2 regions of the Litorivicinus lipolyticus genome follow, and region 2 is predicted to be linked to the other one. Evidence: riboswitches for the same ligand, from Rfam matches in the RefSeq annotation. Region 2 holds a riboswitch; the other holds the start of a gene.
The links. A riboswitch is a leader RNA that binds a small molecule or an ion and turns the genes downstream of it on or off. The one in region 2 is predicted to bind thiamine pyrophosphate.

Region 1 (15,574 bases), 380 kb from region 2:
GGCCGTACTCTTTAATCATCACCCCGCAGCCACTGGCGGTAATCACCAGCGCTTCGGCGCCCGCTTCAATCGACGGCCACCAGGCATCAATGTTGGCACGCATGGCATCCAACCCGCCGGCTTGGTCGTTCAGGTGATAAGCCACTGCGCCACAGCACCCGGCTTCGGGCGCGGCACGCAAGCTGATCCCCAGCCGATCCAAAATACGCGCGGCCGAGGCGTTGACGTTCGGGGTGGCGCCGGGTTGGGCGCAGGCATCCAGCACCAGCATGCTGCGTGCATGATCATTGACCGGCCACGGCGTGGCGGTGCGCTTGGGCGGTATTTTCTTGCCCAGTTTGCCCGGCACGACCGGTTTAAAGGCCTGGCCAACTTTAAGTAAGGCGGTGAACAACGGGCGATTGGGCAACACGCTGATCAGGGCCTGACGGGTCAAACGTTCGGTGAACGAACGCGGCACTTCTTTCTCGATGATGTGGCGCCCAATGTCGATCAACTTGCCGTACTCGACTCCCGACGGACAGGTGGTTTCGCACGAGCGACAGGTCAAACAGCGATCCAGGTGGGTACGAGTCTTTTCGGTGACCTCGTGACCTTCAAGCATCTGTTTCATCAGATAAATACGACCGCGCGGGCTGTCCAGCTCGTCACCCAAGACCTGATAAGTCGGGCAGGTGGCGGTGCAAAACCCACAGTGAACGCATTTGCGCAGGATCGACTCGGCGGTCTTGCCCTCGGGCGTATTCGCGTACTTTTTAACAATCGACGTTTGCATAATTAAAACTCGGGGTGGAAACGGCCGCGGTTAAACAGCCCTTTAGGATCGAAACTGGTTTTGATGCGGCTGTGCAGGGCTGCCATGCCGGCATCCAGCGGTTGGAACACCGGCGCGCCCTGACCACGATACAGAGTGGCGTGACCGCCCATCGCCTTAACCTCGGCACGCAGTTGCAGCGGGTCAACGTCGCTGGTGATCCAGCGCTGGGCGCCGCCCCACTCCAGTAGCGACGGTTCACTGCCGGCCATCGCCTGGACCGGTGCCACCTGGGGCACACTGACCCGCCACAGCGTTGGCGCCTCGCTGACTGACTCGTGGGTCAGCTCGCTCATCGCATGCCACGGCGCATCAACCACCGTGCCGCCCAATTCCGTCGCCGCCGCATCGACCGCACTGGCGGCGCCACTAAGGCGAATGTAGGCGACGCCCGCAGCCCAGGCCGTGGCGGTAATCGGCAGCGGCTTGCCAGCCAAGGCATTAAAACGCGCTACCGCGTCGGCCGCTGACATCTGAAACATCAGGGTGGTTTCGGCTTTGGCCACCGGCAGCACTTTCAAGCTGACTTCAGTGATCGCCCCGAGTGTGCCGTGGGACGCGGTCATCACACGGCTGATGTCATAGCCGGCGACGTTTTTCATGACTTCACCGCCAAAGCGCAAGTGCTCACCCTGGCCGTTGATCATGCGCACACCCAGCATGTAGTCACGGGCGCTGCCGGTGTAGGGGCGTGCCGGACCCGAGACACCCGTGGCGATGGTGCCGCCGATGGTCGCGGTCGGACCAAAACCGGGTGGCTCGAATGGCAGCGACTGGCCTTGTTCGGCCAGTGCCGCGTTGACGTCCGACAACAGCGTGCCGGCGCGCACCGTCATCACCAGCTCAACCGGCTGGTAGTTGACGATGCCCTGGTGGCCGCTGAGGTCGAGGGATTGACCGACAAACTCGGCGCCCAAAAAGTCTTTGCTGCGACCGCCATGGATCGCCAGCGTCGTGTCGTTATCGAAGGCCGTTTTAACCTGGTCGACCAGGGCCTGCGTCATGTCCATTAAAAACGCTCCAATTCAGGGTGTGGCAATTCGCCATTGTGCACGTGCATGTGGCCAAACTCGGCGCACCGGTTCAGGGTCGGGATGGCTTTGCCGGGGTTCATCAACCCCTTGTCATCGAAGGCCGCTTTAAAGTCGTGGAACTGCTGCAGTTCCGCACCCGGGAACTGGACGCACATTTCGTGGATCTTTTCGACGCCGACGCCGTGTTCGCCGGTAATAGTGCCACCGTGTTCGACACAGGTGGTCAAAATTTCCGAGCCATACTGGGCGGCGCGTTCCGCTTCGCCGGCATCGTTGCCATCAAACATGATCAGCGGGTGCAAATTACCGTCCCCGGCGTGGAACACGTTGGCACAGCGCAGGCCGTATTTTTGCTGCATGTCTTCGATCTTTTTTAGCACCGCCGGCAGCTCGCCACGCGGGATGGTACCGTCCATGCAGTAGTAGTCCGGGCTCATCTGGCCGACCGCGGGAAAGGCGTTTTTACGGCCCTTCCAAAACAGCTCACGCTCGGCATCATCACGGGCCACTTTGACCTCGACCGCACCGGCCTTGGTCAACACCGCACTGACGTCGGCGATGTGTTCGGCCACTTCCGCTTCGTTACCGTCGACTTCGCACAACAGCAGCGCCTCGGCCCAGGTCGGGTAGCCGGCATTCAAAAAGTTTTCCGCAGCTTGCAGGCTGAACTTGTCCATCATTTCCAAGCCGGCCGGAATGATGCCGGCAGCGACAATTTCACCGACCGCTCGACCGGCCGTGGCTAGGTCATCAAAGGCGGCCATCGCGACCTTGGTCACCGTCGGCGTCGGCAGTAACTTCAACTTGGCCTCGACCACGACCGCCAACATGCCCTCGGATCCGACCAAACCGGCCATCAAATCAAAGCCCTCGGTGTCCAGCGCTTGGCTGCCAAAGCTGAGTTCTTCGCCTTCGATGGTGATGACCGTGGCCTGCATCACGTTGTGAACGGTTAAGCCGTATTTCAAGCAGTGAACGCCACCCGAGTTTTCGGCGATGTTACCGCCGATCGAGCAGGCAATTTGGCTTGAGGGGTCCGGCGCATAGTAAAGCCCGTACGGGGCTGCGGCTTGGGTTACCGCGGCATTGCGAATGCCCGGCTCGACCGTGATCACGCGCGCCACCGGGTCCAGCGCCTTGATCGCGGACATTTTGGTCAACGACAACAGCACCCCGCCCTCGTGCGGCATCGCGCCGCCGGACAAACCGGTTCCGGCCCCGCGCGTCACCACCGGGATGTCCTCGGCATAGCAGGCTTTAAGCACCGCGATCACTTCCGCTTTGGTCGCCGGTAAAGCCACTACCATCGGTAAACGCCGATACGGCGCCAAGCCATCGGTCTCGAACGGACGCAGGTCTTCATCTTTGTGTTTGAGTTGCGAGGGCGTCAGAATCAACTGCAAGCGCGGGACGATGCGCGCGCGGCGCTCGTCAATCGTGGCTTGGTCAAGCAGGTCTTGGGTCATAGCGTTCATGCGGCAATCCTCGTTTGAGCGAGCTTAGTTATACCGCATGGTAAATTGGTCTGACCAATTTATCCAGTCATTGCCAACCCGTCACGCCAAACGTCTTAGTCCAGCGCCGGCGCAGGGCCCCACTCGTTTTCACGCGCGTCACCGGCGCGCAATCCAAAGTACAGTGTGGCGATAAAACCGATACCCGGTACCAACACCACCAGCCCCCACCAGCCGCGGTGCCCGATGTCGTGGATACGCCGCACCAGCAGCGCCACATAGGGCACGAACAACAATAGCCCCAGTAAGTTGGCAAGCCCTGACCACACTGCCCCCAAAATAATATTGGCGGCCACCGAGAACAGCGCCCACCACCAAAACTCGGCGCGAGAAGAGCGCGTATGGAAATCAAAGCACCGGTTGAACCCCATTTTTACTGCGTCGACAAAGCCAATCATATGTTCTCCTGTGTCTATGCCACGGTTATGCGGCCTGCGGACCAATAAAAAAACGGACTAATCGCCAATTCGGTAGCTGGGTGCGCCCAAACGCTCTAAATCGGCGGCGTCATGGGTAATCAGCAAAACCGTTTTGCCCTGACGATTGACCTGGCTCACGGCCGCCAGTGCATCCTCGCGGCTGGCCGGGTCCAATGCCGAAAACGGCTCGTCCAACAGCATCACCGGGCGCGGGCTGACTAAACAACGCGCCAGCGCAACGCGTTGCTGTTGACCGCCGCTGAGTTCCCCCGGCAAACGCTGGGCCAACTCGCCGATGTCCAGGGTCGCCAGTGCCGCCGCACACACCTGGCGCTGGACCGGATCCAGCAAACGCGGGGACAGCCCCAAACCGACGTTATCCAGCACCGACAGGTGCTCGAACAAATTATCGCCTTGAAACAGCACTGCGAACGGGCGATGACTCGGCCCCTGGGCCAGCACCGACTGATCCCCCCAACGGATGTCGCCGCTGTCGGCCACCAAAAAACCAGCCAACAGGTTAAACAGCGTCGATTTGCCCGCCCCGCTGGGGCCGACCACACCGAGCATGGCGCCGGCGGCGACACTGAAGTCAAACACCAAAGGCGGGTATTCGGGGTAGGTATAGGTCAACTGGTCAACGCGTAGCATGTGCACTCCGAGTGCGGTGAGCCCAAATAAACAACAGCCAAACCGGCAGCCACAGCCACAGCGCTAAGGCAAAGGCGTCCTGGGTTCGATAGCTGCCCAGCTTTTGATACAGCAAATACGGTAGCGTCTGGAAGTTTTCGGTGCCAAACAGCGCGATCACGCCAAAATCGCCCAGGCTTAGGCCAAACGCAAACACCCAGCCCCACACCAGCACCGGTTTTAGCACCGCCAAGTCAATCCGCCATACCCGGGTCACCCCGTGAAGCGCCCACTGCAGCGCCAAGCGGTCGCTACGGGTGTGATGGCGATCCATCGCCGGCCACAGCACGGCGCCGACGAAGGGCAGGCACAGCAACACATTGGACAACACCACGGCCGCGCCCGGTGACACCCATCCGCCGCCGCGGGCGAGTAAAAACAAGCCCAGCGCCAGCACCTGGGTCGGCACCATAAAGGCCAGCCAGGCCGACACCGACAACCAGCGATCCAGCCCGGAGCGACTGCGCCGTAATTGTCCCAGCACCCAGGCCATGGCGACCACCAGCGTCGCGCTTAGGCTGCCGACCCACAGCGAGGTCAGCGCCGCCTGTTGAACCGCGCGCTGCGACCACACCGCCAGCCACTGATCACCCAGTCCGCGCCAGAGCAAAGCCGCCATCGGCAGCAGCCAAAAACCCAGCACCAGCCAATACGCAATCGCAAAGCCGACCGTGCGCACCGGCCCAACGGCGCCGGTGCGATCGTTCAAAGCCAGCCACGGCGCGCGCGATCCAACCCAGGCCAAGGGCGCCAGTACCAGCAACTGCACCAGCGCAATCAGCGCCGCCCGGCCCAAATCAAAATCCAGTTTGATGGCCTGAAACAGCGCCACCTCTAGGGTCGCCCAGCGCGGGCCACCGCCCAGCACCAGCACAATCGCAAAACTGGTAAAGCACAGTAAAAACACCAGCCACCACTGGGTCACCAGCAGCCCACGGCTGCGCGGCCACAACAGCAACCCAAAGCTGCGGCGGCGACTCAGCCCCAGTTGCTGAACCAAGCGCTGCTGGTTATCCGGTACGCGCTGCCACTGCAATTCAAGTTGGGCGGCGACCCAAGGCGCGTTCAAAAACACGTGCGCGATCAGAATGCCGGTCAGCCCGTAAAGCCCGCCACTAAGGGGCATTAACCCTTTGCGGCCGTAGGCGGCGAGCACCATCAATACGACCACCAGAGTCGGCATCACCGGGACGGTGCTGAGCAAGGCCGACAGCCCGCGTGGAATCCAGCGGCGCGCCGCATGGTGGTGTAAAAACGCCAGCCCCAGGCCCAACGCCACCGACAAGGTGGCGCTGAGCGCGGCCTGAAAAACCGAACGGCCTAGTTGCTGCTGAAAGCGCGTGTCGAGCAAAAATTCAAACGGCAACCGACCGCCGGCGCTGACGATAGCGGTCAGTAACAGCCCAACCAGCCCCCACAGCAATAGATACAGTGCACGCGGCGGCCAAGCCCCGTGCACTCCGACGGGCCTACTGGCCAATCGCGCTCAAGAACTCGGCAATTACGGCCTCGCGCTGGGCTTCGACGCGCTTAGGGTCGGCCAAGCGGAACGGGGCCGGACGCGGCTGGACTTCAAAGTTGTCCGGCAGCGCCATGTCGATCACCGGGTAGGCCCAGTTACCAGTTGGAATTGCGCTTTGAAAGGCATCCGACAGGATAAAGCTCAAAAACTCGGCCGCCAATTGCGGCTGGTCGCTGGACGCCAAAGCCGCAGCCACTTCGATTTGGCCTTGATGGCCTTCCTCGAACGCGGCCCAGGCAAAGCGCTCATCGCTCTCTGCAATGCGGTGGTACGCCGGCGACGTGGTGTACGACAGCACCATGTCCGCTTCGCCCTGTAAGAACAGGTTGTACGCCTCGCTCCAACCCGGGGTGACGGTCAAAATACTGTCGGCCACGTCAGCCCAAAATTCGCCGGCGCGATCGCCGTAGACGGATTTAACCCACAACAATAGTCCCAATCCAGGCGTCGAGGAGCGCGGATCTTGGATCACTAATTTCACGTCCGCCGGCAGGTTGCGCAGGGATTCGAGGCTGCTGGGCACCTGGGTCAAACGGTCGCTTTGGTAAACAAAGGCAAAGATCGAGTAGTCAAAAGGTACAAAGGTGGCGTCGGTCCAGGGTAGCGGCAACGGCAGGCTCAAACGTTGCATCGGCCAATCGTGGGTTGCAAACAAGCCGGTGGCGCGCGCCAATTCCATGGTGTTGGTGTCCAAGCCCAACACGATATCGGTGTCGGTGCTGTCCCCTTCCAATTGAATTTTGCGCAGCAAGCCAATCGATGATTCACCGGTGACAAAGCGCAGATCGCACTCGCACTGGGCTTCAAAGGCGGCTTCAATCGCCGGCGCCGGACCCCAATCCGCGGCAAAGGCGTCGTAGGTCGACACCGTTAACACGGGTTTGGCCAGCGCCGACATCGGCAGCAATAAGGACAGGACTAGTGTTTTGTTCATGGCTCGCTCCAGTTAATTCACCAGGCGGCATAAGGTAGGACTCGGTCCGTAAAAGGACTGTGGTCTCCCTCCGCCAGCACAATCTGGTTCAGGTTCAATGGGTATTATCTCAGCACCGTGGTGCACCCCAGACGGGCACGATGGTATCGTCCTGACCCATGCAGTCAATGACTTTCGATCGACCGGTTCTTTTACTCGGCAACGCGCCCATTAACGCCGCCCTGGCGCGCTGGGTTGGCGATTGGTCCGGCCCCATTGTGTGCGCCGACGGCGGCGTGCGTCACCTGCCGCCGGGCCGGCACATCATCGTCGTCGGTGACATGGACTCTTACCAAGGGCCGGCGAGCACACGACTCCACGACCCCGACCAAGACAGTACCGACTTTGATAAGTGCTTAGCCTGCGTGCGGGCGCCGGAACTGATCGGCGTTGGCTTTTTGGGCGGGCGCTGGGATCACAGTTTGGCGGCGTTATCGTCGCTGGCCCAGGCACGGGATCCGATTCGATTGATCGACCATGAAAATTCGATTGTGCTGGTTGACGGCGACTATCAGGGCCGCCACCGGATCGGCGACACCCTCGGCGTAATCCCGATGCAGCGCTGTCAGTTCAGCGCCAGCCACGGCCTTGCGTATCCGCTGGACGGCGTGGTTTTGGAGTTGGGGGTGTGGGTCGGATCCAGTAACCGCATTACCGACGCCCACGTCAGCATCCGCGGCCAAGGCCGTTACTGGCTCAGTTATGCGTCGCCGCTAAAGCCCGATTCCGAGTAGATAACACCCTCGGCGGCCGCGCCCATCGCCGGCGCGATGTAGGGCATCCAGTCGGCAAAGGTCGCCAGGTCAACCCAGGCAATTTGATCGCACTTGTGCGGCTCCGCGTTGATGGGTTGGCCAGTGAAGTCGGCCCGATAAAACAGGTCAATCACGCGGCGCTGATCGGTTTTGCGGTGCAGGGTATGGACCAGCGTTAGGCTGGACGGATCAATGTCGACGCCGACTTCTTCGGCGCATTCACGAACCGCACAAACCGAGGCCGATTCACCCTCGTCGACGCCACCGGCCGGCGGGCACCAGTACCCGTCCATGTAACCGGTGTTGGCGCGTTTGAGCGCCAACACTTGACCATCACGTTGCAAAAACACATAGACCGCTACAAACACGCGATCGCGCGGTGCGCTCATAAAAAACGCGCCCGTGGGCGCGTTAAGTCTGACCTAGACAGCACTTTCGTCTTCGGGAACCTCATCGGCCTGGTCGACCTCTGGCGTCGGGCCGCTCAGCAAACGACGGCGTAATTCACCTTCGATTTCCTGGGCCATGCTCTGGTTTTCTTCCAAGAAACGGCAGGCGTTGGCTTTGCCTTGACCAATCCGGTCACCGTTGTAGCTGTACCAAGCGCCCGCCTTGTCGACCAGACCTTCCTTGACACCCCAGTCAATGACTTCGCCCATGCGGTAGATGCCCTTGCCGTAAATGATCTGGAACTCAGCCTGACGGAACGGCGGCGAAACCTTGTTCTTGACCACTTTGACGCGGGTTTCATTACCGACCACTTCGTCGCCATCTTTGATCGCGCCAATGCGGCGGATGTCCAAACGCACCGAGGCGTAAAACTTCAAGGCGTTACCACCGGTGGTGGTTTCAGGGCTGCCGAACATGACACCAATTTTCATTCGAATCTGGTTGATGAAAATCACCATGCAGTTCGAACGTTTAATGTTGCCGGTTATTTTACGCAGCGCTTGGCTCATTAAGCGGGCCTGCAAACCGACGTGGCTGTCGCCCATGTCGCCTTCAATTTCCGCACGCGGCGTCAACGCCGCCACCGAGTCGATGACCAACAGGTCAACACCACCGGAGCGCACCAGCATGTCAGCAATTTCCAGCGCCTGTTCACCGGTATCCGGCTGCGACACCAGCAGTTCTTTGACGTTAACACCCAGTTTTTGGGCGTATTCAGGGTCCAGCGCGTGCTCGGCGTCGATAAAGGCCGCGGTGCCGCCCGCTTTCTGGCATTCGGCGATCGCCTGCAATGTCAGTGTGGTTTTACCTGAGCTTTCAGGGCCGTAAATTTCAACGATACGACCGACCGGCAAACCGCCTATGCCCAGTGCAATATCCAGCCCCAAGGAACCGGTCGAAATGGCCGGAATCGATTCAATGGGCGCATCGCCCATGCGCATAATGGCGCCTTTGCCAAACTGGCGTTCGATTTGTCCAAGGGCGGCGTCTAGGGCTTTGTTGCGGTTATCGCTCATCGTCTTTGCTCTACTGATTTGAGGGGTTACCACGCTAGCGGCTTTGGTGCGCCGTTTCGCGTGGTATATGTGTATTTATACAGTAATATTTTGCCGACGCCAAGTGTCAGTCTTGGGCGTCGGAACGATCGCCCAGCAAGGTTCGGACAAAGGGCACGGTGACGACGCGCTGATCGCGCAGCGACGCCCGCTCGATCTGATTAAGCAAACCAACTAGCTGTTTAGTCGAGCGACCGTGGCGGCGCATCACATAGGCAATCACGTCCTCTCCCAGACGCAAATCCAACACCGCCGCACGCCGGCGCAGCAACCCAATCAGGTCGTCATCGGACAGCGGTCGCAGAGCGTACTGTGGCAACTGGCCCGCACGCGAACGTAAATCCGCAATCGCCCAGTCCAAACCGTCGACCGGCTCGGCGCTGAACACCCACAGCCGATGGCCCTGGTCCAGACAGCCATTCCACAGCGCAAACAACGCGTGCTCCCAGTTGGCATCCCCGACCACGCTGTCGATATCGTCCAGCACGACCGCGGTAAATTGATCCAGCCCCTCCAATACATCCGGGGTCAGCTGATCGTCCGCCAGCGACAGGTAAAACCCGCCGCGCTCGGCCACCCCCGCATGCGCCAAGTGCGACTTACCCGAACCGACAGGACCGTGCACCCACAGGCTATCGCCGGCCGCCACCGCTGCCACCACGGCGCTGTTTGGGCCTGGCTCAAAGGCCTCGAATCGGGTCGCGGGATCCGGCCAGGCGTTGAGCGTTTGCTGCCTCACGGGCGCGCCACAACGGCCAAGTCGACCGGGGTTTGATCCAAGGTGTTTATCGGCAAGCCGAGCCAGTCGGCCAATTGCTCGGGCCGCGCGCCTGTGATGACGCGAAAGCGTACGTATTGGGCGTCCGAATAAACCGGAAAGGCCTGTTCGACCGCGTCCAAACCGCGCAATCGGGCCATGAAGGGGGCAAAGTTGTTGGCCGTTAACCCAGCCACCGACAAACTAAGGTCGCCACTGCCGACTACCGCATAGTCGGCGACCAGCGTTGGCAGCCAGAACCCGTGGATGGCCAGGGCGACTTCGCCGGGTGAGGCAAAGGTTTGGTTCAAGCGGCGGCCATCGGCGCTGCGCAAGTTCAGCTGCCAACGCTCGCCGATACGCGCCAAGCGGCCGGCCACGTAGTCGTCACCGTAACGGCCATTGGCAACCTCGACGCCGTCGAAAAACAGACCCCACAATTCCGCATCCGAGACCAGACTGCGGTCGTCCGCGTCCCAGGCCGGCAAGCTGATCGGCAATGCCATACGCTCTGACTCGATCATCAGCGCCCGTTGAATGTCCAGGTCGGCACCGGCGGTCAATGGCTGGCGCCCGCGGCCCTCGTCCACCATCAGCCACAGCCAAGGGGTGGTGCGCGGGGTCGTCCACACCGGGCGACCAAGGCGCTGGACCGCTTGGCGAATCGATGGGTCGATACGGAATTCGGCGACCCCCGCAACCGGGTCAACCAACCCCCACGACTGGACCCACTCGTCCGGCTCGTCGGCCAGCGCCGACAACTCGGCATCCAGCGTTGAACGACCCGTCAAACGCGCAAGCACGGTCATCACCGCGGCCCCTTTGGCGCTGCGTTCGTCGCCGCTGTAGGCAAGGTCGGTCACTTGATACAGGCTGGCCCCGGCTGAACTGGACAGGACGATCAAACAAAATAAAAAAATTCGCACGAAATTAACGATCCGTTAGTGATTTAACTGCATCTTATCGTTTGTCGAGGGTAATATGCGCGTTTTCAACGGGTTTGAGGTCAGGATGAGCGACGCAAAAGGATTGGATTACCGCGCAGCGGGTGTGGATATTGATGCCGGTAATGAGCTGGTCAAGCGCGTTGGGCCTTTGGCGGCGGCGACACGACGCCCCGAAATGCTGGGATCCATCGGCGGCTTTGGCGCACTGACTCGACTGCCTAAAGGCTATGACGAACCGGTATTGGTCAGCGGCACTGACGGTGTCGGCACTAAGTTACGTTTGGCGCTGGACAGCAATCAACTCGACGGCATCGGCATCGACCTGGTCGCGATGTGCGTCAACGATATTTTAACGCTGGGCGCGGAACCGCTGATCTTTTTGGATTATTACGCGACCGGTCACTTGGATGTAGACCAAGCAACTCGCGTCATCGCAGGCATCGCCGAAGGCTGCAAACAGTCCGGGGCGACCTTGGCGGGCGGCGAAACGGCGGAAATGCCTGGCCTATACCACAACGACGACTTTGACCTGGCTGGGTTTTGCGTAGGCGTGGTCGAAGAAAAACGCATCGTCAACGGCACCACCTGCGCGCCCGGCGACGCGATCATCGCACTGCCCTCCTCCGGCCCGCACTCCAACGGCTACTCGTTGGTGCGTAAAATTCTTGAAGTCTCCGGCGCCGACACCCAGCAAGACCTGGACGGCAAGCCGCTGATTGACCATTTGATGGCGCCGACAACCATTTACGCCAAGCACATTTTGACCTTGATGAAAGACGTGTCGATCAAGGCCATGTCGCACATCACCGGCGGCGGGTTGATTGAAAACTTGCCGCGTGTGTTGCCCGACGGCATCGGTGCGCGGATCGACATGGACAGCTGGGAAACCCCGGCGGTATTTGACTGGCTGCAAAACGCAGGTGGCGTCGACAGCCACGAAATGAACCGGGTCTTTAACATGGGCGTCGGTATGGCGATCATTGTCGACGCGGCGGACGCGGCGGCGGCCTTGGCGGTACTCGGCGCGATGGATGCGGAACCTTGGTTGTTGGGCGAACTCAACGACAGCGGTGAACTGACGCTGGCATGAGCATCGTGGTGCTAGCATCCGGCGGCGGGTCGAACTTTCAAGCCCTACTGGATGACCCCGTAATCGCGGCCAAGCTGTCGGCGCTGGTGTGCAATCGCCCCGGCGCGGGCTGCCTGCAACGTGCCGCCGACGCCGGTTTGGAATGTGCCCTGGTCAACCACCAGGACTACGATGGGCGTGCGAATTTCGAACGCGCGCTGATGCAAGAAATCGATCGCTATCAGCCAACCCTATTGGTGTTGGCGGGTTTCATGCGCATTCTAGAGGCGCCCTTTGTCAATCACTACGCCGGGCGCATGCTCAACATTCACCCGTCGTTGCTGCCCAAATACAAGGGCCTGAATACCCATCAGCGTGCGATTGATGCCGGCGATTGTGCGGCCGGCGTCAGTGTCCACTTGGTCACCGCCGAATTGGACGGTGGCCCGGTCATCGGTCAACGCCAGGTGCCGATTGAACCGGACGACAGCGCCCAAGCGTTGGCGTCGCGAGTACTGGTCGCCGAACACCAGCTTTACCCCGCGGTGATTCGTGCGGTGCTGAGCGGGGACTTGGTATTCGCGGGCGGCGGACCCACCTTTAAAGGCCAACCGATCGCACAACCACTGCCGTTCTAGGGCGCTAGTGATTGTCAAATTGAGGTGCTAGGCTCATCCGCATGAAACGATTTTTGACTGTGCTTTTAATCGCCATCAGCCCTGCGGCGCTTGCGCTGTCGCCCTTCAGTGCCCAATACAAAATGACCTGGGATACGGTGATCACCCTGAACGGTGAGGCAACCCAGATCCTGAGTCGGCAAAATGACACCTGGCGCATGCAGCAAAGCGCCAAGGCCAGCATCGGCTCGATCGAAGAAATCAGTGTCTTCCGCGCGGCCATAGATGGCACCCTGATCCCGCTTGAATTTATGCGAGACACCACCGTGTTTGGACGCACCAAGAGCTACCAATCACGTTTCAACTGGAACCAGAAAACCGCCAACTGGAATGATGACCAAGTCACCCTGGAAGACGGCGTTGTTGACCCGCTGACGCTGCAACTAACGTTGCGCCAAGCGCTCAATGATGGTGGCTCACTGGCGGTCAAGGTGCTGGACCGTGGCCGTATTCGTGAATACACCTTTGAGCACCTGGGCTTGGTCACCTTGGACACACCAGCCGGCGCCCTTGACCTGATTCACCTGCGCTACCAAAAATCGAACGACCGCAGCACCGAGCTGTGGTTTGACCCTAACCGCGACCATTTAATGGTGCGCTTGCTGGCTCAAAACGACCGTGGCTACCTCGAGCTGCTACTGACCGGTGCACAGTCAGGTCCGGATGTGACCCTGACCGCCACCTCCCAGTGAACCTGCGCATTGAGTCACTCACCAGCATCGCCGACATCGACGCTGGGTGCTGGAACGATTGGCTTAACGGCTATCCGTTTTTACGCCACGAATTTCTTAGCGCCCTTGAATCCAGCGGCGCCACCTGTCAAGCCACCGGCTGGGTGCCCATGCACCTGGTGGCGTGGGACGATCAGCGCCCGATCGCCGCCCTGCCGCTATTTGCCAAACACCATTCGCGCGGCGAGTACGTGTTCGATTGGGGCTGGGCGGATGCCTTTGAGCGCGCCGGCGGTGACTACTACCCTAAGCTACTGTCGGCGGCCCCGTTCACACCGGCGACCGGCCCTCGGCTGTTGGGTGATCCGCGTGCACACCCGGCCCTGTTGGCGCACATCGACCAGCTGATCGACCAGGGATTTTCGAGCTGGCACTGTCTGTTCCCGGCGCACCAGATTGAAGGTGACGACACCTTGCGCCGCATCGGTGTTCAATACCATTGGCACAATCAGGGCTATGCTGATTTCGCTGAGTTTTTGGCGCCGATGACCAGCAAGCGCCGCAAAGCCATCCGCCGCGAGCGCCGGATTGTCGCCGACCAGGGCATCACCCTGGAACGCATTGCCGGTGAATGCGCCGCCGACGCCGACATCGAAGCCTTTTACCGGTTTTATCAAAATACCTATGCGGTGCGCGGACAGCGCGGCTACTTAAACGCCGATGCATTCAAACAAATGTTCCACGGCATGGGTGACCAGCTGTGCCTGGTGATGGCACGCATGGATCAGCAAGCGGTTGGCGCTGCGCTGTTGTTCCACGACGCGACGACCCTGTACGGGCGCTACTGGGGCGGGCACCAACTAGACTGCCTGCACTTTGAGGCCTGTTATTATCAGGGCATCGAGTTTGCCATCGAGCGTGGCCTGGAGCGCTTTGACCCCGGCGCCCAGGGCGAGCACAAAATCCCGCGTGGGTTCGCGCCGACCCAGACCCAAAGCTTCCACCGCATCGGACACCCGGGCTTTCGGGCCGCGGTCGCCGAGTTCTTGGGCCGCGAACAAGGCGCGGTTGAGCGCTGGCAATCCGACGCCGCCGCCGCACTGCCATTTAAAATCGCAACCGAAGACGCCGCCACTTAGGCAAATCCGCTATACTACGCGCCTTGCAAATCGAGGTCCCCAATGCGCGCATCCAAACAACTGATCCCCACCCTAAAAGAAACACCCCAAGACGCCGCCATCGTGTCTCATCAGTTGATGCTGCGCGCCGGCTTAATTCGCCAACTCGCATCCGGCCTTTACACCTGGCTACCGATGGGTCTCAAAGTCCTGAAAAAAGTTGAAAACGTGGTCCGCGAAGAAATGGACCGCGCCGGCGCCCTTGAAACCTTGATGCCCAGCGCGCAACCGGCCGAACTGTGGCAGGAATCCGGCCGCTGGGAACAGTTCGGCCCGGAATTGCTACGCTTCCAAGACCGCCATGCACGCGACTTTTGCTTGGGTCCGACCCACGAAGAAGTCATCACCGACATCGCGCGCAACGAAATCAAAAGCTACAAACAGTTGCCGATGAATCTGTATCAAATTCAACAGAAATTCCGCGACGAACGACGCCCACGTTTCGGCATCATGCGCTCGCGCGAATTCTTGATGAAAGACGCCTACAGCTTCAACCGTGACGCCGACTGTCTGGCCGACAGCTACCAAGTGATGTACGACGCCTACGTGCGTGTGTTTGATCGTTTAGGCCTGCGTTACCGCGCGGTCGACGCCGACTCCGGCTCGATCGGTGGCAGCCGCAGCCAAGAGTTCCACGTGCTCGCGGACTCGGGCGAAGACGCGATCGCTGTATCGACCGTGTCACAGTACGCCGCCAACATCGAAGCCGCCGAAGCACTTCCTCGCGAAAGTGAGCGCCCGGCACCGGGTGCGGCCATGACCCGCAAACCCACCCCCAACACCAAGACCATTGACGCCTTGGTTCAGGGCTTTGATGTAGCGATCGAAAAGACGCTTAAGACGTTGATTGTTGAAGGCGCCGAAGACGGCACCCTGGTCGCCCTAGTGGTACGCGGCGATCACAGCCTGAACGAAGTCAAAGCCGAAAAATTACCCGAAGTCGCAAGCCCGCTGCGCATGGCCGATGATGCCCAAGTACGCAGCGTCATCGGCGCCGGTTTTGGCTCGCTGGGCCCGGTCAACATGCCGCTGCTGACCCTGGTTGACCG
Region 2 (15,574 bases):
GCCTGTTCGATGGTGGCGTGGATGTAGCGCTTGGCGTTGGTGCAGGCCAGCGCCGGCGACTGGCCATGGCCGAGGTTGGTGGCGATAGTCGCCGCCAGCGTGCAGCCGGTACCATGGGTGTTGCGGGTAAGGATGCGAGGGGCTTGCAGCCAGTCAATGCCGTCGGCGGTTGCTAGGCAGTCGTGGCTAAATTGGCCGTCCAGGTGGCCGCCCTTTAGCAGTACCGAGTTGGCGCCCATGGTGCGCAGCGCAGTCGCCTGAATCTCCATTTCGGTTTCTGTCTGGGCCGGGGCGCATCCGAGCAAGAACGCCGCCTCGGGCAGATTCGGTGTCAGCAGCGTCGCCTGGGGTATTAACTGGGTGATGAGGCTATCGACGCCACTCGGATCCAGTAGCGAAGCGCCGCCTTTGGCGATCATCACGGGATCGACAACGACGGGAGTTGTCGCCGCCCGTTCGATCAAAATAGTGGTAATCGCGCGGGTGATGTCTGCATTGACCAGCATGCCAATTTTGACTGCGTCAGTGGAAATGTCGTCGAAGACGGCATTCGCCTGTTCAACGATAAAGTCGACAGGGGGCAGGTAAACCGCCCGCACGCCCTGGGTGTTTTGCGCAGTCAAGGCGGTGATTACCGACATCGCATAGCCACCGTTGGCACTGATCGCCTTGATGTCCGCTTGGATACCGGCGCCGCCCGAGGGATCGGATCCGGCGATGCTAAGAATGTTAGGAATCATAGGCGCTCCGCAGATCTTGGGCGGCGCGGCAGGGGTCTGGGGCGCTGCAAATAGCCGAAATAACGGCGATTCCGCCGACGCCGGTGCCGGCGATTGTGCCGGCGTTGGTGTCGTTGATGCCGCCAATGGCGATGTGCGCGATGGGGCAGGCTTGGACCAGCGCGGCCAAGCCATCCAGACCGGTCGGTGCGGCGTGATCAGGCTTTGACGTGGTGGCGTATACCGGGCCCAGGCCGGCGTAGTCGACCACGCGCGGATCGACTGCGCGTAGCTGACTCAAATGATTAATTGAAAGGCCAATAATTCGGTCATCGCCCAGTCGTGCTCGAGCCTGGTCCGCCGGCATGTCCTGTTGGCCGACGTGGACACCGTCGGCGTTCAATGCGACTGCGGCTTCGACGTCATTGTTAACAATCAAAGGCACAGCGGCGGCCCGCAGCAGCGGTTGCAGTTGGCGTCCAACCTTGATGCGGTGCTCGGTCGAGGTGTTCTTCATGCGCAGCTGGACCATGCTGACGCCGCCGCGGATTGCCGCTTCGACGGTGTCGAGTAACCCCAGTCCGTTGGCCGGTTGGCTCCCGACCACCAGGCACAGTTTGAGCTGATCGGAGAGGCCGCTCATCCCCGTGTCACCCACGGCGCTAGCTGGTCATCGCCGATAAGTGCCAAACCGTCCAAAAATGCCGCGTGAAATGATCCGGGCCCGGCCGCGCGCGATTGCGCCCAGTCGCCGGCAGCAGCGAAATGGGCGGCCGCCGAGACTGCCGCATCAAAGGGCGTGGTAATGGCCGCGTAAGCGGCGGTCAGCGACCCCAGCGAGCAGCCCATGGCGGTTACGCGCGGCATCCAGTGGCTGCCCCCGCTGATATCCGCGCACTGGGTTCCGTCGGTCACATGATCGACCTCACCGGTGACCATCACGATAGCGCCGGTTTGATTGGCCAGCATCCGCGCGGCGTGCTTTGCATCCTTGACTGAATCGCCACTGTCGACACCGCGGCCGGCGGATTGGGTGCCGTTTAAGGCCATAATTTCCGAGGCGTTGCCTTTGATAATGGCCGGTTTCAGTGCAACCAGTTCAGCGCAGGCGTCGCGCCGGTAGGCCGAGATGAAATGGGCCACGGGGTCCAGCACCCAGGGCAGATCCTGTGCGTTTGCGGCGCGGGCTGACGCACGCATGGCGTCAAGCCACGGCGTCGACAGCGTACCGATATTGATCGATAGGGCGCCGCAGATGGGCGTGAACTCGGCGGCTTCCTCGGTCGCATGAACCATGGCCGGGGAGGCGCCGGCGGCCAATAAGGTGTTGGCGGAAAACTGCATGGCTACATAGTTGGTTATACAGTGAACAAGGGGTGAAGTAGTACGAAGGGTATGTAGCGTGTTTGCATCAGTCATGACATCTCCAATCGGCGCACGAGAGGGGACAAATCAGATTGACTTGCGACCTCCCTACGCCAGCATTATCTGGTTCAGGTTCAAAGGGTACGTCTCAGCCTTTCGGCGCCCCTGGCTTGGCAGAATCTAGTGCTCAGGGCGCCGCGATGCAACTGCCAAAAACGAATGAATGAGCCGGGCAACGTTGACGGTGGGGCCGGTCACTCGGGCATCGGATCTGTCGTTGGTCTGAAACACTTGTTTCGCCCCCTCGCTCCAATGACCGTTGACGCGAGCATTAATGGGCAGTTTCATAGATCATGAGAAACTAGCATTTGAAGGAAGCTCACTGTGAATGAGCCTGCGACTGTTTTGGTCATCGATGACGACCCCAGCATCTGTGAAAGTCTGCGGCGACTGTTTGATGGGCGCTACCAAGTGCGCATCGCCGATCACGGTGAAGCGGGGTTGGTGGCGGCGCAGTCCCCGCCGTACCCGGACGTTATTTTGCTGGACGTGCGTATGCCTGACATGAGTGGCTACGAGGTGTTCAAGGCGCTCAACGGACGTCCTCGGGTGTCGAAAATCCCGGTTATTTTCATTACCGGCGCCGGTGCAGTGAAGGATGAAGAAAAGGCCTTGGAAATGGGTGCGGCTGACTACATTGCCAAGCCCTTGCGGCCCTCTTTAGTGCGCGCTCGCGTCGACGCTCAGGTCGAGCTAAAACAGGCGCGCGAGCGACTCGAAGATGAAAACGTTCGGTTGGAATCCGTTATCCGTGCGCGTATGCGCGAGAACGAAACCATGCAGTCGGCGACCATTGCGGCGCTGGCCAGCTTGGCCGAAGTGCGCGACGGCGACACGGGGCATCACATTGCCCGCACCCAAGCCTATGTGCGCTTGCTGGCGGACTACTTGAAACATTTGCCGCGGGATCGCGACGAATTGACCGAATGCAATATTGAGTTAATGGTTAAATCCGCTCCCCTGCACGACATCGGCAAGGTCGGCATCCCTGACCAGGTGCTGTTGAAACCGGGGGCGTTGGATGCGGCACAGTGGCTGACCATGCGTCATCACGCTGCGATGGGCGCCGAAGCATTGGAACGCGCCGAGCGTCAGGTCAACGCACGCCTGCCGTTTTTGCACTATGCCAAGCAAATCGCCCGCTGGCATCACGAACGTTGGGATGGCACGGGTTATCCGGATGGATTGGCCGGCGATGTGATTCCGTTGTGCGCGCGTTTAATGGCGGTAGCCGATGTGTTCGACGCCTTGATTAGTGTCCGAGTGTACAAACCCGCGATGAGTTTCAAGGCGGCCCGTGAAATCATGATAGAGGGCCGTGGCACTCACTTCGATCCGGTCGTATTGGACGCTTTTTTGGACCAGTTTGACGCGGTATGTGCGATCGCTCGGGCACAGACGGATAGGGATTTAGGCCAAACTGTAAGCGCAACGCACGCCGCCCCAATGGCGGCCGTTAATCAAAACCGGACACGATAAGTCGGTCAAAACTTCGCCGGTGTCGCGTCGATAGGTCAGGATCATGTGGTCGCGTTGGTGTGAACCTGCGGTTTTGCCGACACGGTCTTCGAATATGCGCTTGGTTCGATTGCCCGCCAGGTCTTTTTTCGGGTCGCCGGTTAAGGGTTGGCAGAACCTGTCATTGTGTGTCGGCACATAGCCCTGCGGGTCGATGGCAATCATGTAAATCAACCAGTCATTGTCATCCAGCGCCGCTTCTTGAATGGGCGGCAGTATCTGGTCACACAGGCTGTCAAAACCGGTCGAAAAGCGCACCGGATCGGTGCCCGCGACGCGCCGATATTCAGGGCTGAACAAGGCACTTTCGGTAATGTGGCCGTCGCGGACGGCAGCTTCAAAGGCCAGGCCGACTTGTGTGGCGACCGCGTTGCAAATAACCGCGGCCTCGCGGTGCATCGGGTGTGAAAAGCCCTGGCAGGTCGAGAACACTTCTAGGCTATTGCGCATAAATCCGGATTGTGAGGTCAGCGTGGCCGATAGCTCATTAAGCTGTTCGGCTAACTCGCGGTTTTGCTCGTTCAGGTCTGATATCTGGCCGACGCTGTCGGCCGCGGCGGTGACCCCGAGTGACTGTTCGTTACTGGCGACGCGGATCGCTTGTACCGACTCGTTAAACGCCGAAATCTGGCTGAACACTGATCCCATCACGCCTTGCACGTCGGTCACTTCGCGCAGCCCTTGCTCGGTTGCTTCGGTGACACCGGATAGCAGCTTGCGCACCCCTTTGGCTTGTTCGGAGGCGCGCCCGGCGAGGGCGCCGACTTCTTGGGCGACGACGCTAAAGCCACGCCCGGCTTCGCCTGCACGTGCGGCTTCAACCGCAGCATTAAGAGCCAATAGATTGGTTTGGAATGCGATTTGGTCGATGGCCTCTAGGATCGAGCCGGTCTTGGCGACCTGAGCCTTTACGTTCTCCATTTGCTCCAAGGTTTTGCCCAGCGCGGTTTGGCCATGGTTGGCTTGAACGGTCAGTTCGCCGGATTGCTCGACCAGCCGCTCAGAGGCTTCTAGGTTGCCGCGGATCGTGCTTTCAAGTTCACGTGTGGCGCCGGCAGTTTCTTCCAGCTGGGCGGCGGCGGTCTGGGTGCGCGTGGTCAAATTGTCGGCACGTCGAGCCAGGTCTGCCGCGCTGCCCTCAACATTGGTGGCGGAATCAAGTGACTGGCGCAGCGCTTCATTTAGCGTGGCGACGGCGGCTGCCAAGGCACGCCCAAGGTCGCCCTTGAGTTGGTTGGGAAAGTCCAACTGGCATTGGGCGATGGCGTTAAAGGCCTGAACCACACGCGAACGACCCTCGGTGTTTTGTAGCGTAATGACAAAATGCTCACCGTCGACCTCGATAAAGCCTTTTTGTGTGTCGTTTAAGTGCACGCAAGTGCCGGCGCGTAACTGAGCGGGTTCGATGAAAGCGTTGCCCGGTGTTAGCGGTTGGTTGCTGTCAACGATGCGACCTTGTGCATCGACCATGACAACGGGGCACTTAATAGCAGAGAGTACAGACACAACTTGTCCTTAGACGGGCGGCAAACACCGGTCTAAAGGTAGCGGCGAGGACACCTCGATCTTTAGGGTTTTTCTAGCTCGATGTTATCAATCAAGCGGGCTTTGCCCAGGTAAGCGGCGACCAGAATCACCAAATCTCGGTCGGCCAGCCCGGCCGACGACAGCGCGTGGGCACAACGCACCTCAACGTAGTCGACCCGAAAGCCGTTGCCGGTCAAGGCGTCGGTGACATCGCGTTGAATGGCCGCAAAATCGGTTGCGCCGTCCAGGATACGTTGGCGGGCGCCGGTTAAGCACCGGAATAGTGCGGGTGCGACTGCGCGCTCCGACTCGGTCAGGTAGGCATTGCGGCTGCTGAGGGCCAAGCCATCGTCAGCGCGACCGGTCGGTACACCGACGATGTTCAGCGGCATCAGCAAGTCTTGGACCATCTGGCGGATGACCGCCAGCTGTTGAAAGTCTTTGCGGCCAAAAAATGCATGGTCTGGCTGGACGATGTTGAACAGTTTCGAGACCACCGTGGCGACGCCTGCGAAATGCCCTGGTCGCGCCGCACCGCATAAAATGTTGGCCAGTGACGGCACGTCGACCTGTGTGTTAACGCCGTTGGGGTACATCTCGCGCACGGTCGGTGCGAATAAATAGTCGGCGCCTTCGGCGCTTAGTTTGGCGTTGTCGTCGTCCAACGTGCGTGGGTAGGCATCAAAATCTTCGTTTGGCCCGAATTGCATGGGGTTGACGAAAATAGACGCCACCGTGATGTCGCAGGCCGCTTTGCTGGCGCGGATCAGGTCCATGTGCCCGGCGTGCAGGCTGCCCATGGTCGGCACAAAGCCGATCGACTGAGTGCGGCTACGATGGCTATTGAGCCGCTCGCGCAGCGCTTGAATTGAGGTGACGATCTCGGTCATCGGGATTAGTCCAGAAATTGATGCTCGGGGGCTGGGAAGTTACCGCGGGCGACATCGTCGGCATAGGCATTAAGTGCCGCCAGTGGGGCGCCCGGGTAGACTTTGACAAAGCGCGCGAGGCGGTGCGGGTTAAACCCGAGCATGTCATGCAGCACCAGGATCTGACCGTCCGTGTCAGCGCCAGCGCCGATGCCGATGACCGGCACATCAATGGCCTCGGTGACCTGTTTGGCCAGGTCACTGGGTACACACTCAAGCAGCACCAAGTCCGCACCGGCCTCGGTCAGCGCGCGAGCGGCGCTGAGCGTCGCAGTACGTGTCGCCTGATCGCGGCCCTGGACTTTATAGCCACCAAAGCGGTGCACAAATTGCGGTGTCAGGCCCAAATGTACACAGACCGGTACGCCGGCCGCATTCAGCGCGTTGATCACCGGCACCAAGCGCTCATCGCCTTCGATCTTGACCATTTCGGCACCGGCTTGCATCAACACTTCGGCTGCGGCCAGTGCGCGCTCGACGGTGGCCGCCTGCATAAACGGCACGTCGCTCATCAGCAAGCACGAGTGGTTTCCACGGGCCACGCATTGGGTGTGATAGGCCATCTCGTCCAGGGTCACTGCGACGGTCGAGTCACGGCCTTGCAGCACCATGCCCAGTGAGTCGCCGACTAAAATGACCTGGACATCGGATTCGCTGACCCAGTGGCCAAAGGTGGCGTCGTAGGCGGTCACGCAACTGAATTTTTCGGCGCCTTTAAGCGCGCGCAGCGTGGCGATCGTAGTGCGTTTCATGGCGAATACCATCCTTTGGCTTCGATTGTACGAACCGCGTCGCTGGGGCCGCTGGGATAGGCAAGCGCGCAGGTCATGCGCGGATCAATGTCCCCCAGCGGGCGCAACACAAATTCGCGGTCCTGCATGTGCGGGTGTGGCAGGGTCAGTGTAGGGCTGTGGTGATCCACGTCCATCATCAATATGTCGATATCGAGGGTGCGTGGTCCCCAGTGAACGCGGCGCTGGCGCAAATGGGCGGCTTCGATGGATTGGCAAAGTGCCAGCAGTTCAAGCGGTTCTAGCGACGTGCGTATGACCGCACAGATATTCAGAAAATCGTCTTGTTCGACGCCGCCCACGGGGTCTGTTTCATACAGCGCTGAAACATCTAGCAGGCGGCACTGGGGGTGGCTGCCCAGGGTAGCCAGGGCGTCGCTGAGGTGGCCACGGCGATCGCCCAGGTTAGAGCCTAGGCTGAGCCAAGCGAGGCCCATGGCCTCGATCTCTCTCACTTGCGATATTGGCGTCGGCGTTTGCGCGGGCGCTCTTCGCGGGTGTGTATTTCGCGTTCGGGTTTGACGTCGGGGTTTTCGACTTGGAAGTCCGTCCACCAGCGGCCCAGACCCGGGTCGATTTCTTGGGACTGTTCGCGCAGCAGCAAAAAGTCGTAGGCGGCGCGGAAGCGCGGGTTGCGCAGCAACGACAGGGCGCGCCGGGTTTGGGTGTTCGGCAGGCGTAACTGCATCTCCCAAATTTCCCGGGTGACCTGGGCGAATCGGCGCGGGATGGCAACGGTGGTGGCGTTAGCATCAACGGTAATCGCGCCGGCTTTGGCCATGGCTTCGGTCGGTTCCATGCCGCTTTGCAGGTATTGCTTAAAGCGCTGATGCGCCGCCGGCCACAGCAAACAGGCGTATAGAAAAGCCGGGTTGACCGTGCGCCCGCTTTGGATTCGGGCGTCGGTATTTTCCAGCGCCTGTTCGATCAGGTCCCAGTAGGTGCTGTCTTGCTGGGCTTCGAGTATTGCGCTGGCTTCGGGGAACATGGTTTGGAACAGGCCAAATTCCCACAGTAGCTCAAAGGTATCGGCGCCGTGACCCGCTTGCAGCAGTTTCAGGACTTCGTCGAATAGGCGTGAGCTACTGACTTCGCTGAGTAGGTGACCGTGGTCGATAATCGGCAGCTCGGTTTTTTCGTCAATGGTGAGCGGCAATTTACCCATGAATCGTATCGCGCGCAGCATCCGAACCGGGTCTTCGCGGTAGCGCGTTTCGGGGTCGCCAATAATGCGTAAGCGTTTGGCTTTGACGTCTTCCCAGGCGCCGACAAAGTCGTACACGCTGCGGTCTTTGTGGTTGTAATACAGGGCATTCAATGTGAAATCGCGGCGCTTGGCGTCTTCTTCGACACTGCCCCATATGTTGTCTCGGGTCAGCATGCCGGCTTCGTTTTGAATGGCGTCGCTGCCCTTGTGGCCTTCGTGGCCGGCGCGAAAGGTGGTGACCTCAAACACTTCCGGGCCGACGCGAACGTGGACAATTTGAAAGCGTCGTCCAACGATGCGGGCGCGACGAAATATATCGGTCACCTGTTCGGGGGTCGCGTTGGTGGCGATGTCGAAGTCTTTCGGGATTTTGCCCAGCAAAAAATCGCGCACGCCACCGCCGACCAAATAGGCGTCGTACCCTGCGGTGTTGAGTTGTTCCATGATGCTGATAGCGCCGGAATTCAGTCGGTGCTCTTCAATGCCGTGGACGGAAGGTGGTATTACGGTTGCGCTAATGGGGTGGTCCTACCTGTTGGTTTTGAGCAGTCTACTTGGGTTCGAGCGGATGACCAAATTGCGGGCAATAAAAAAGAGGGCAGGGCCCTCTTCTATTATTTGCTTGTTCTTTTTGTTTTCGCTCAACTCTTGGAAGATGTAACACCGTTATTATTTTTATTTGGTGTGTTCTTCATTTCGCTACGCTCCGTATAGCTTTTCTAGGCGGCTTATTATTTTTATTGCAGCCCGTTTGCCTTTTGTTATTTTTGTTAGGCATGAAACACATAGCATTGAGCGTGCCAACTTTGAGAAACGCCATTTTTCGGGGGCTGTGGCGGTCCTAAAGTTTGACTTAAGTCCGAGCTGTTACCCTGCGCCTCAGCTGGTGTTACCGAGAGTGTTACTGTGGGTAACATTATCCGGCCTGGCGTTTGTTACTGCGGGGAATTCCGAGCTTCTGGCGGCGCTCCCATAGGCACTTACGGCTAACGCCGAGTCGCTTCGCCAGCTCGGTTTCGCTCATGGCGTCTTGGTGGGCCAGCACGAAATGCTGGAAGTAGTCTTCCAGGCTCATGTTCTGCTGAGCTTCCTCAGCGTCATCGCTGACCACCGTGGCGCCGCTGGTGGAGGCCACGGGCGCATGGGTGATGTGTTCGAGCCCTAGGTGATCCGGTGAAACCCAGTCGCTTTCTGCCAAAATTCCGGCCCGCTCGAGGGCGTTTTCCAATTCGCGTACATTGCCGGGCCACTGGTGGTTGGCCAGTGCGCTTTGGGCCTCAGGCGACAGCCGCAGACCCGGGCGGTCGAACTTTTTGGCCACGCGCTGCAAGAACGCTTGGGCCAAAATCAAGATGTCCGCGCCGCGCTCGCGCAGCGCAGGCACCTTGAGCTCGACCACGTTCAGGCGGTAAAACAGGTCTTCGCGGAACTGGCCGTTTTCGACCATCAGCCTCAGGTTACGGTGGGTGGCACAGATCAAGCGGATGTCGACGGAGCGTGGCTGGACTTCGCCGACTCGGCGAATTTCGCCTTCTTGCAGTACGCGCAACAGTCGCGCCTGGGCCTCCAGTGGCAACTCGCCGATTTCGTCCAAAAATAAGGTACCGCCGCTGGCGGTCTCGATGAGCCCGACGCGTTCCGCATGGGCGCCCGTGAACGCGCCTTTTTGGTGGCCAAACAGCTCGGATTCGATCAGCGTTTCCGGGATGGCCGCGCAGTTAACGCTGATTTGATTGTGGTTACAGCGCGAGCTCTGCATATGGATGGCCTTGGCCACCAGTTCTTTACCGGTGCCACTTTCGCCGTTGATCAATACGGTGACGTCGGTCTTGCCGACGCGTTTAATCTTACTGAACAGCATCTTCATCCCGTCCGACTCGCCAATGATGCCATGGCCACTGAGTTCGGCCGGCAGTTGGCGCGCCGCGGGGTTATTCAAAATGGCATTGACCTTGGTCAGCAACTCGCCGTGGTCAAAAGGCTTGGGCATGAAGTCGGCCGCGCCGTGTTTGATGGCGTCGACGGCCGCGGTAATAGAGGCGTAACTGGTCAAAATTAGCACGGGGGTCGGGGCGGACAGGTTGATCAAGGCGTGGCCACTGCCACCGGGCAAGCGCAAATCGGAGATGACTAAGTCGAAGTCAATCAGCGTGTTAGCCGCGGCGGTGGCCACATTCCATGCCTCGGTTACCTCGTGGCCTTCGCCAGTCAGCAGTAAGCGAAGGCTTTTGCGAATGATGGCTTCGTCTTCAACGATCAGAATTTTGGCCACGTCAGCTCCGGGGCAATGTCAGTGTCATGGTCGTGCCCCGATGGTTGGCGACGGGGCTGGCCACCGTAATCGTGCCATGGTGGCTGCTGGCGATACCATAGCACAGCGCCAAACCCAGTCCCGTGCCCCCTTCGTCGGTACGGGTGCTGACAAAGGGCTCAAAGATCCGGGCTTGTAACGCAGGGGCGATGCCACGGCCGTTATCGGTGACCGTCAGTTGCCAACGCGCGGCGTCGTTATCGGCGCGAACTTGAATGCTCAGCGCGACTCCGGGCTGTTGGGCCTGAGCGGCATTGCGCAGCAGGTTGATGAGCACCTGCGACAGTCCAACCGGATCGCCAACTAGCTGCAAGTCCGAGCCCAAGTCAACGTCGAGGTGGGCGTTGTCATGCTCCGGGTCCAGTTTGAACAGACGCAGGCTGTCATTGATCAGGGTGTGTGTGGAGAACGGTTGACGGGTCGTGCTGCTGTCACTTTTGGTCGAGAATTTCAGTAGCCCGCTGATGATTTGGTTAATCCGCTGGGTTTGCGAGCGAATCAGTTGCGCTTGCTCGGCGGCTTGGGGTGGCAGCAACTGGGCCAGTGAGTCGATGGCGGTAATCGGGTTGCCGATCTCGTGGGCGACCCCCGCGGCCAGTTCACCAATCGCCGCGAGGCGGTTGGTGTGCGCCAACTCTTGTTCCAGGCGGTGTTGGGCGCTGCGGTCCTCGATCAAGATGATCGTGACCAGTGGGTCGACCCCCTTGGCCAGTCCTTTATGCAGCACCACATGCAGCGCACCGGCGCCAAATCGCTGGCTGACGTCGCCGGGGGAGGCCACGAATTCGCCGAGGGCGGCTTGCCACGGCTCGGGCAGTTGCTGGATCGAGCGCCCTAAGGCAGCGCTGGGGCTGAGTTGGGTCAACCGCGCCATTTGTGGGTTCCAATGACGTATCCGTTGCGCGCTGTCCAGCGCCAAACTCGCCATCGGCAGACGATTGAGTAAGCGGTGCTGCTCGCGCAGCTTGCGCCGCCGGGTTGCGCGGGCCAGCACCGCAGCGACCGCCAGCGCCGTGATCAGTGCTAAAAACACCAGCTCCAAGTCGGTCATTTAAGCGGGTCCAGGCGGAAATGATGCAGCGCGTTGTCCAAAATCGCCTCCGCGGTCGCGCCCTCCGGCGTGTGCCCGGGGATCAGGTGGCCGAGCGCGGCGCACAGATTGGCGTACCAGGCCGCGGGGTCGATGGGCGTTGCCATGTTTTGCTTGGACAGTTTTTGGCCCTCTGGATTGCGCAGTACTGCCAGGTGCGCGTATTCGGGCGGTGTGGTGCCAAGTTGCTGAATCAATGTGCGATGGATCGAGGTCGCCTCTAGTAAGTCGTCGCCGCGGATGACCGAGGTAATGCCCAACTCGATTTCATCGACCGCGCAAGCCAGGTGATAGGCGGGTTGGTTGTCACGCCGCCACAGCACCGGCGCATCCAGCCACGTCATCGCTTGGTCGCCGCGACAGCCATCGGTGTAGCAATCGGCCCAGCAAGGCGTCAAACGCGTGGCGTGGGTGCCCGGCGCTGATTGACAGTCTTGACCATGAACACCGCCACGCTCGGCAATTAATTTTCGCGAACAGGCGCACACAAAGGTTTGAAGTCGCCCGAGGGCATCACGATACAGATCGGTCCGGCGGGACTGGAATTGGATGTCACCGTCCCAGCACAGGCCATGAGCGGCCAGTACCGGGGCGAATGAGGCTTTCGATTCGGGGTCGTCCCGCAACGGGTCGATGTCATCAATGCGCAGCCAAAACGTGTGATTGCGTTGTCGCGCATGCAGCCACGCGGCGGTGGCTGTGAGTAAGGATCCCGCATGTAGACGGCCAGTGGGCGAGGGTGCAAACCGACCAGCGGGCATCCGTGAGGGCCTAGTTACCCAGTTGCTTTTCTTTGATTTCGGCCAGAGTTTTGCAATCGATGCAAAGGGTCGCGGTTGGGCGCGCTTCGAGTCGGCGTACGCCAATTTCGATGCCGCAGGCTTCGCAATAGCCGTAGTCGCCGTCGTCGATCAGCTGCACGGTTTTTTCAATCTTTTTAATCAGCTTGCGCTCACGGTCCCGGGTCCGAAGCTCAAGGCTAAACTCTTCTTCTTGAGTGGCGCGATCGCTGGGATCAGCAAAATTCGACGCGTCCTCTGAAAGGTGCGTCTTGGTGCGGTCGACTTCCTGCATTAACTGGTTCTTCCAGTCATTCAGGATGGCGGTGAAATGCGATTGCATGTCCGCGCTCATGTAGTCTTCTTTTTTGCCCTGCTGGTAAGGGGTGAACCCACCCAACAGTGAATCGTCTTTTGTGGCCTGGCGGCTCATGATCGTGCTCCTTAACCTCTTGGTGCCCGTTTTAGTCTCACCAAGGAGGGCTACTGTATAGTGTCGCGACGGTTACATTTCAACCATTAGGTAGCAGATTTGTCAGAGATTACGGCTAGCAGCTCGATCGGTGCAATTGGCCTTTCGAAGCGTGCACGCGCAGTTGCGCCATTTGAGGTCATGGAAATCGTTGGCCGAGCCAACCAAAAGGATCGAAATGGCGATGATGTCATTCACCTTGAGGTCGGCGAACCCAAGTTTCCAATCGCGCCATCCGTCGCGGCGGCCTGCCATGCCTACCTGTCGGCGGGGCGCGCGCAATACACCGAGGCGGCCGGAATGCCGGCCCTGCGCGAGGCCATCGCGGCGCACTATCAACGGGTGTTTGGGATCACCGTCGAGGCCGAACGCATCGTGGTGACTAACGGTGCCAGCGGCGCCTTGGTGTTGGCGATGGCGGCCACCATGGACCCCGGTCAGGCACTGCTGACGGCCGATCCGAGTTACCCCTGTAACCGTCAGATCGCTCGCATTTTGGGATGCGATACTCAGCTGGTGCCGGCGTCCGCGGCGCACGGATTCCAGCTGCGTGCCGATCAGGTCGCCAGTCTAGCCACGGATCAAACCGGTGCGGTGCTGGTGGCCTCACCGTCGAATCCGACCGGAACGCTGATCGAGCCTGCCGAATTGGCGGCTTTGTATCAGCTGTGTCAGACGCGTCAGTTGCCATTGATCGTGGATGAAATCTATCAGGGGTTGGTGTACGGCCAGGACCCAAGTACGGCGCTGGCGATCGGCGACCCGTGGATTGTTAACAGTTTTTCGAAATATTTTGGCCTCACCGGGATGCGTTTGGGGTGGTTGGTGTGCCCGCCCGGCTTGTCCGGTGCGGTAACCAATTTGGCCCAGCACCTCTTTATTAGTCCTAGCAGCCTGTCGCAGGCCGCGGGGCTCGCCTGCTTTGAGCCCGAGGCGATTGCCGTGTTTGAGGCGCGCCGAGTGGAGTTGGCGCAGGCGCGCGATTACTTGATCGACGCGCTGACGGCGCTGGGCTTTACGTTGGCGGATACGCCAGCGGGGGCGTATTACTTGTTTTTCGATATTTCCAAGTTGTCTGACTCCAGTGCACAGCTGGCGTCCGAACTGTTGGAGCACGCGAACGTGGCGACCACCCCGGGGCATGATTTTGGTCCGACTTTTGCGGCCACGCATTTACGCGTCGCCTACGTCGATGACCGTGCGCGCCTGGAAGCAGCGGTGTCACGAATCCGAGGCTACTTGCAGGCACGCCGATGAGGCTGCCATGGACGCTGAAGGAGGATGTGTTGGTGCGGCGCTACAAGCGTTTTCTGGCTGACGTTGAGTCCAACCGTACCCTGCACTGCCCGAATACCGGGGCGATGACGGGGCTTGCGGTGCCCGGATCGTCCATCGGCTATGAGCCCCGTGAAGGCGGCAAGACCGAGGGCCGCTGGGTCACGGTCAAGACCGACACAGGCTGGGCCTGCATTGACTCCCAGCGCGCAAATGCCTGGGTTAAGGCTGGGCTGGAAGCCGGCCAATGGCCGGCATTTAATGGGTTTGAATGGTCACCCGAGGTAACGCTCGGGCGCTCGCGGGTGGATTTTCGCGGCGCCAGTGCGGATCAATGCTGGTGGTTGGAAATCAAGGGCGTGACCTTGGCGCTGGATCAAGCCGGCCGGGGCGCGTTTCCAGATGCCAAGAGCGTGCGGGCACACAAACACTTGGATGCATTGCGTGGCCGCGTGGCTGCCGGTGAGCGTGCGGGGCTGATGTACGTGGTCATGCATAACGGCATTCGCCAGGTTGAAGCGGCTGCTGATATTGATCCGATTTACGCGCAAAAAGTCGCGCTGGCAAAGTCTGAAGGGGTTGAGTTTTATCAGTTGCTCACTCAGATCGACGAGCTAGGAGTGACCCTGGGCACGCCGGTGCGCTTGGACTAACCGTCGATCCAGACGGCGTCGTCTTTGATCTCGATCGCCACGGCGCCGAGGCGATCGCCGATGCAGGGGCCAAATACACATTCCCCCGTGGTCGGTTCAAACAGCGCACCGTGCGTTGCACACTGGATGTACTCGTTGTCGACGTCCATGTAGGCATCCGGGTTCCACGCTAAATCCAAGCCGAGGTGTGGGCATGCGTCGCGAAAAGCACTGACCTCATTGCCATGGCGGACCAAGATTACGGTGCCGCCGCGGGCCCGAAAACCGCGCGCAATGCCGCCGGGCAGAGCGCTTAAATCGGCCAGCTTACGCATTCAAACGTACGCGCAGTTGCGCCAGTGCATCCAGCGTTGCGCGCTGGGCATGCCATTGATCGGGCACCAATAGCGGCATTGGCAAGATGGCGTCGGCATCACCCGGGCGCAGCCATTGCGCCGCCGGCCACCGTGGTGGTGCCTGGGTTACTACGGGCACGGCGACACTGCCTTGGTGCTGGCGCAATTGCGGCGGCAACCCCCCGCGTCCCAGCCAATTAACTAGGCCCCGCGTAGACGACACCAAGGTGCCGTCTAGGCTTTTGGCTTGGGGCCATTGCAGGGCGCGAATGAAGTCGGCCTGGCGATTGGGTGGCATCGGGCCGGTAAAGGCCATGCACTGGCCGTCCAACGCAGGCGGTATGCCATCGCTAATCACGGCAATTAGGTGAAAGACCCCTGCCCAGGGCGCGTCGCTGAACTGGCTCAGCCAATGCGCCTCGCCAATGACCCACAGCCGAGGGCTGTCATCGACCGCGTTGTGCCAGCCCCAGGCGGCCTGCGGTGTCAGCGCCACCGCCGACTCGATGCCCAGCTCGGTCAGCGGCACGGTTAAGGCCTGCA

Region 1: it holds a riboswitch for thiamine pyrophosphate, as region 2 does, so the genes downstream of both, thiB (thiamine ABC transporter substrate binding subunit) here and thiM (hydroxyethylthiazole kinase) in region 2, are expected to answer to the same signal.

The regions. Positions count from the first base shown of each region.
Region 1 is NZ_CP045871.1:1,772,310-1,787,883, forward strand. Features, by position in the region: gene glcF (glycolate oxidase subunit GlcF) at 1-775, opposite strand, end outside; gene glcE (glycolate oxidase subunit GlcE) at 778-1,824, opposite strand; gene GH975_RS08970 (FAD-linked oxidase C-terminal domain-containing protein) at 1,824-3,323, opposite strand; gene GH975_RS08975 (DUF805 domain-containing protein) at 3,419-3,760, opposite strand; gene GH975_RS08980 (thiamine ABC transporter ATP-binding protein) at 3,818-4,432, opposite strand; gene GH975_RS08985 (ABC transporter permease family protein) at 4,419-5,930, opposite strand; gene thiB (thiamine ABC transporter substrate binding subunit) at 5,941-6,927, opposite strand; TPP riboswitch at 6,976-7,067, opposite strand; gene GH975_RS08995 (thiamine diphosphokinase) at 7,095-7,700, shown strand; gene GH975_RS09000 (NUDIX hydrolase) at 7,667-8,110, opposite strand; gene recA (recombinase RecA) at 8,144-9,187, opposite strand; gene GH975_RS09010 (HdaA/DnaA family protein) at 9,294-9,965, opposite strand; gene GH975_RS09015 (DUF2066 domain-containing protein) at 9,962-10,909, opposite strand; gene purM (phosphoribosylformylglycinamidine cyclo-ligase) at 10,995-12,020, shown strand; gene purN (phosphoribosylglycinamide formyltransferase) at 12,017-12,637, shown strand; gene GH975_RS09030 (DUF3108 domain-containing protein) at 12,679-13,368, shown strand; gene GH975_RS09035 (GNAT family N-acetyltransferase) at 13,365-14,486, shown strand; gene GH975_RS09040 (proline--tRNA ligase) at 14,529-15,574, shown strand, end outside.
Region 2 is NZ_CP045871.1:2,149,362-2,164,935, reverse strand. Features, by position in the region: gene thiD (bifunctional hydroxymethylpyrimidine kinase/phosphomethylpyrimidine kinase) at 1-740, opposite strand, end outside; gene thiE (thiamine phosphate synthase) at 730-1,362, opposite strand; gene thiM (hydroxyethylthiazole kinase) at 1,359-2,138, opposite strand; TPP riboswitch at 2,173-2,261, opposite strand; gene GH975_RS11055 (HD domain-containing phosphohydrolase) at 2,469-3,623, shown strand; gene GH975_RS11050 (methyl-accepting chemotaxis protein) at 3,555-5,168, opposite strand; gene panC (pantoate--beta-alanine ligase) at 5,231-6,079, opposite strand; gene panB (3-methyl-2-oxobutanoate hydroxymethyltransferase) at 6,085-6,870, opposite strand; gene folK (2-amino-4-hydroxy-6-hydroxymethyldihydropteridine diphosphokinase) at 6,867-7,346, opposite strand; gene pcnB (polynucleotide adenylyltransferase PcnB) at 7,361-8,620, opposite strand; gene GH975_RS11025 (sigma-54-dependent transcriptional regulator) at 9,033-10,388, opposite strand; gene GH975_RS11020 (two-component system sensor histidine kinase NtrB) at 10,390-11,478, opposite strand; gene GH975_RS11015 (glutamate--tRNA ligase family protein) at 11,475-12,278, opposite strand; gene dksA (RNA polymerase-binding protein DksA) at 12,289-12,729, opposite strand; gene GH975_RS11005 (aminotransferase class I/II-fold pyridoxal phosphate-dependent enzyme) at 12,829-14,025, shown strand; gene sfsA (DNA/RNA nuclease SfsA) at 14,022-14,696, shown strand; gene GH975_RS10995 (Rieske (2Fe-2S) protein) at 14,693-15,010, opposite strand; gene GH975_RS10990 (hypothetical protein) at 15,003-15,574, opposite strand, start outside.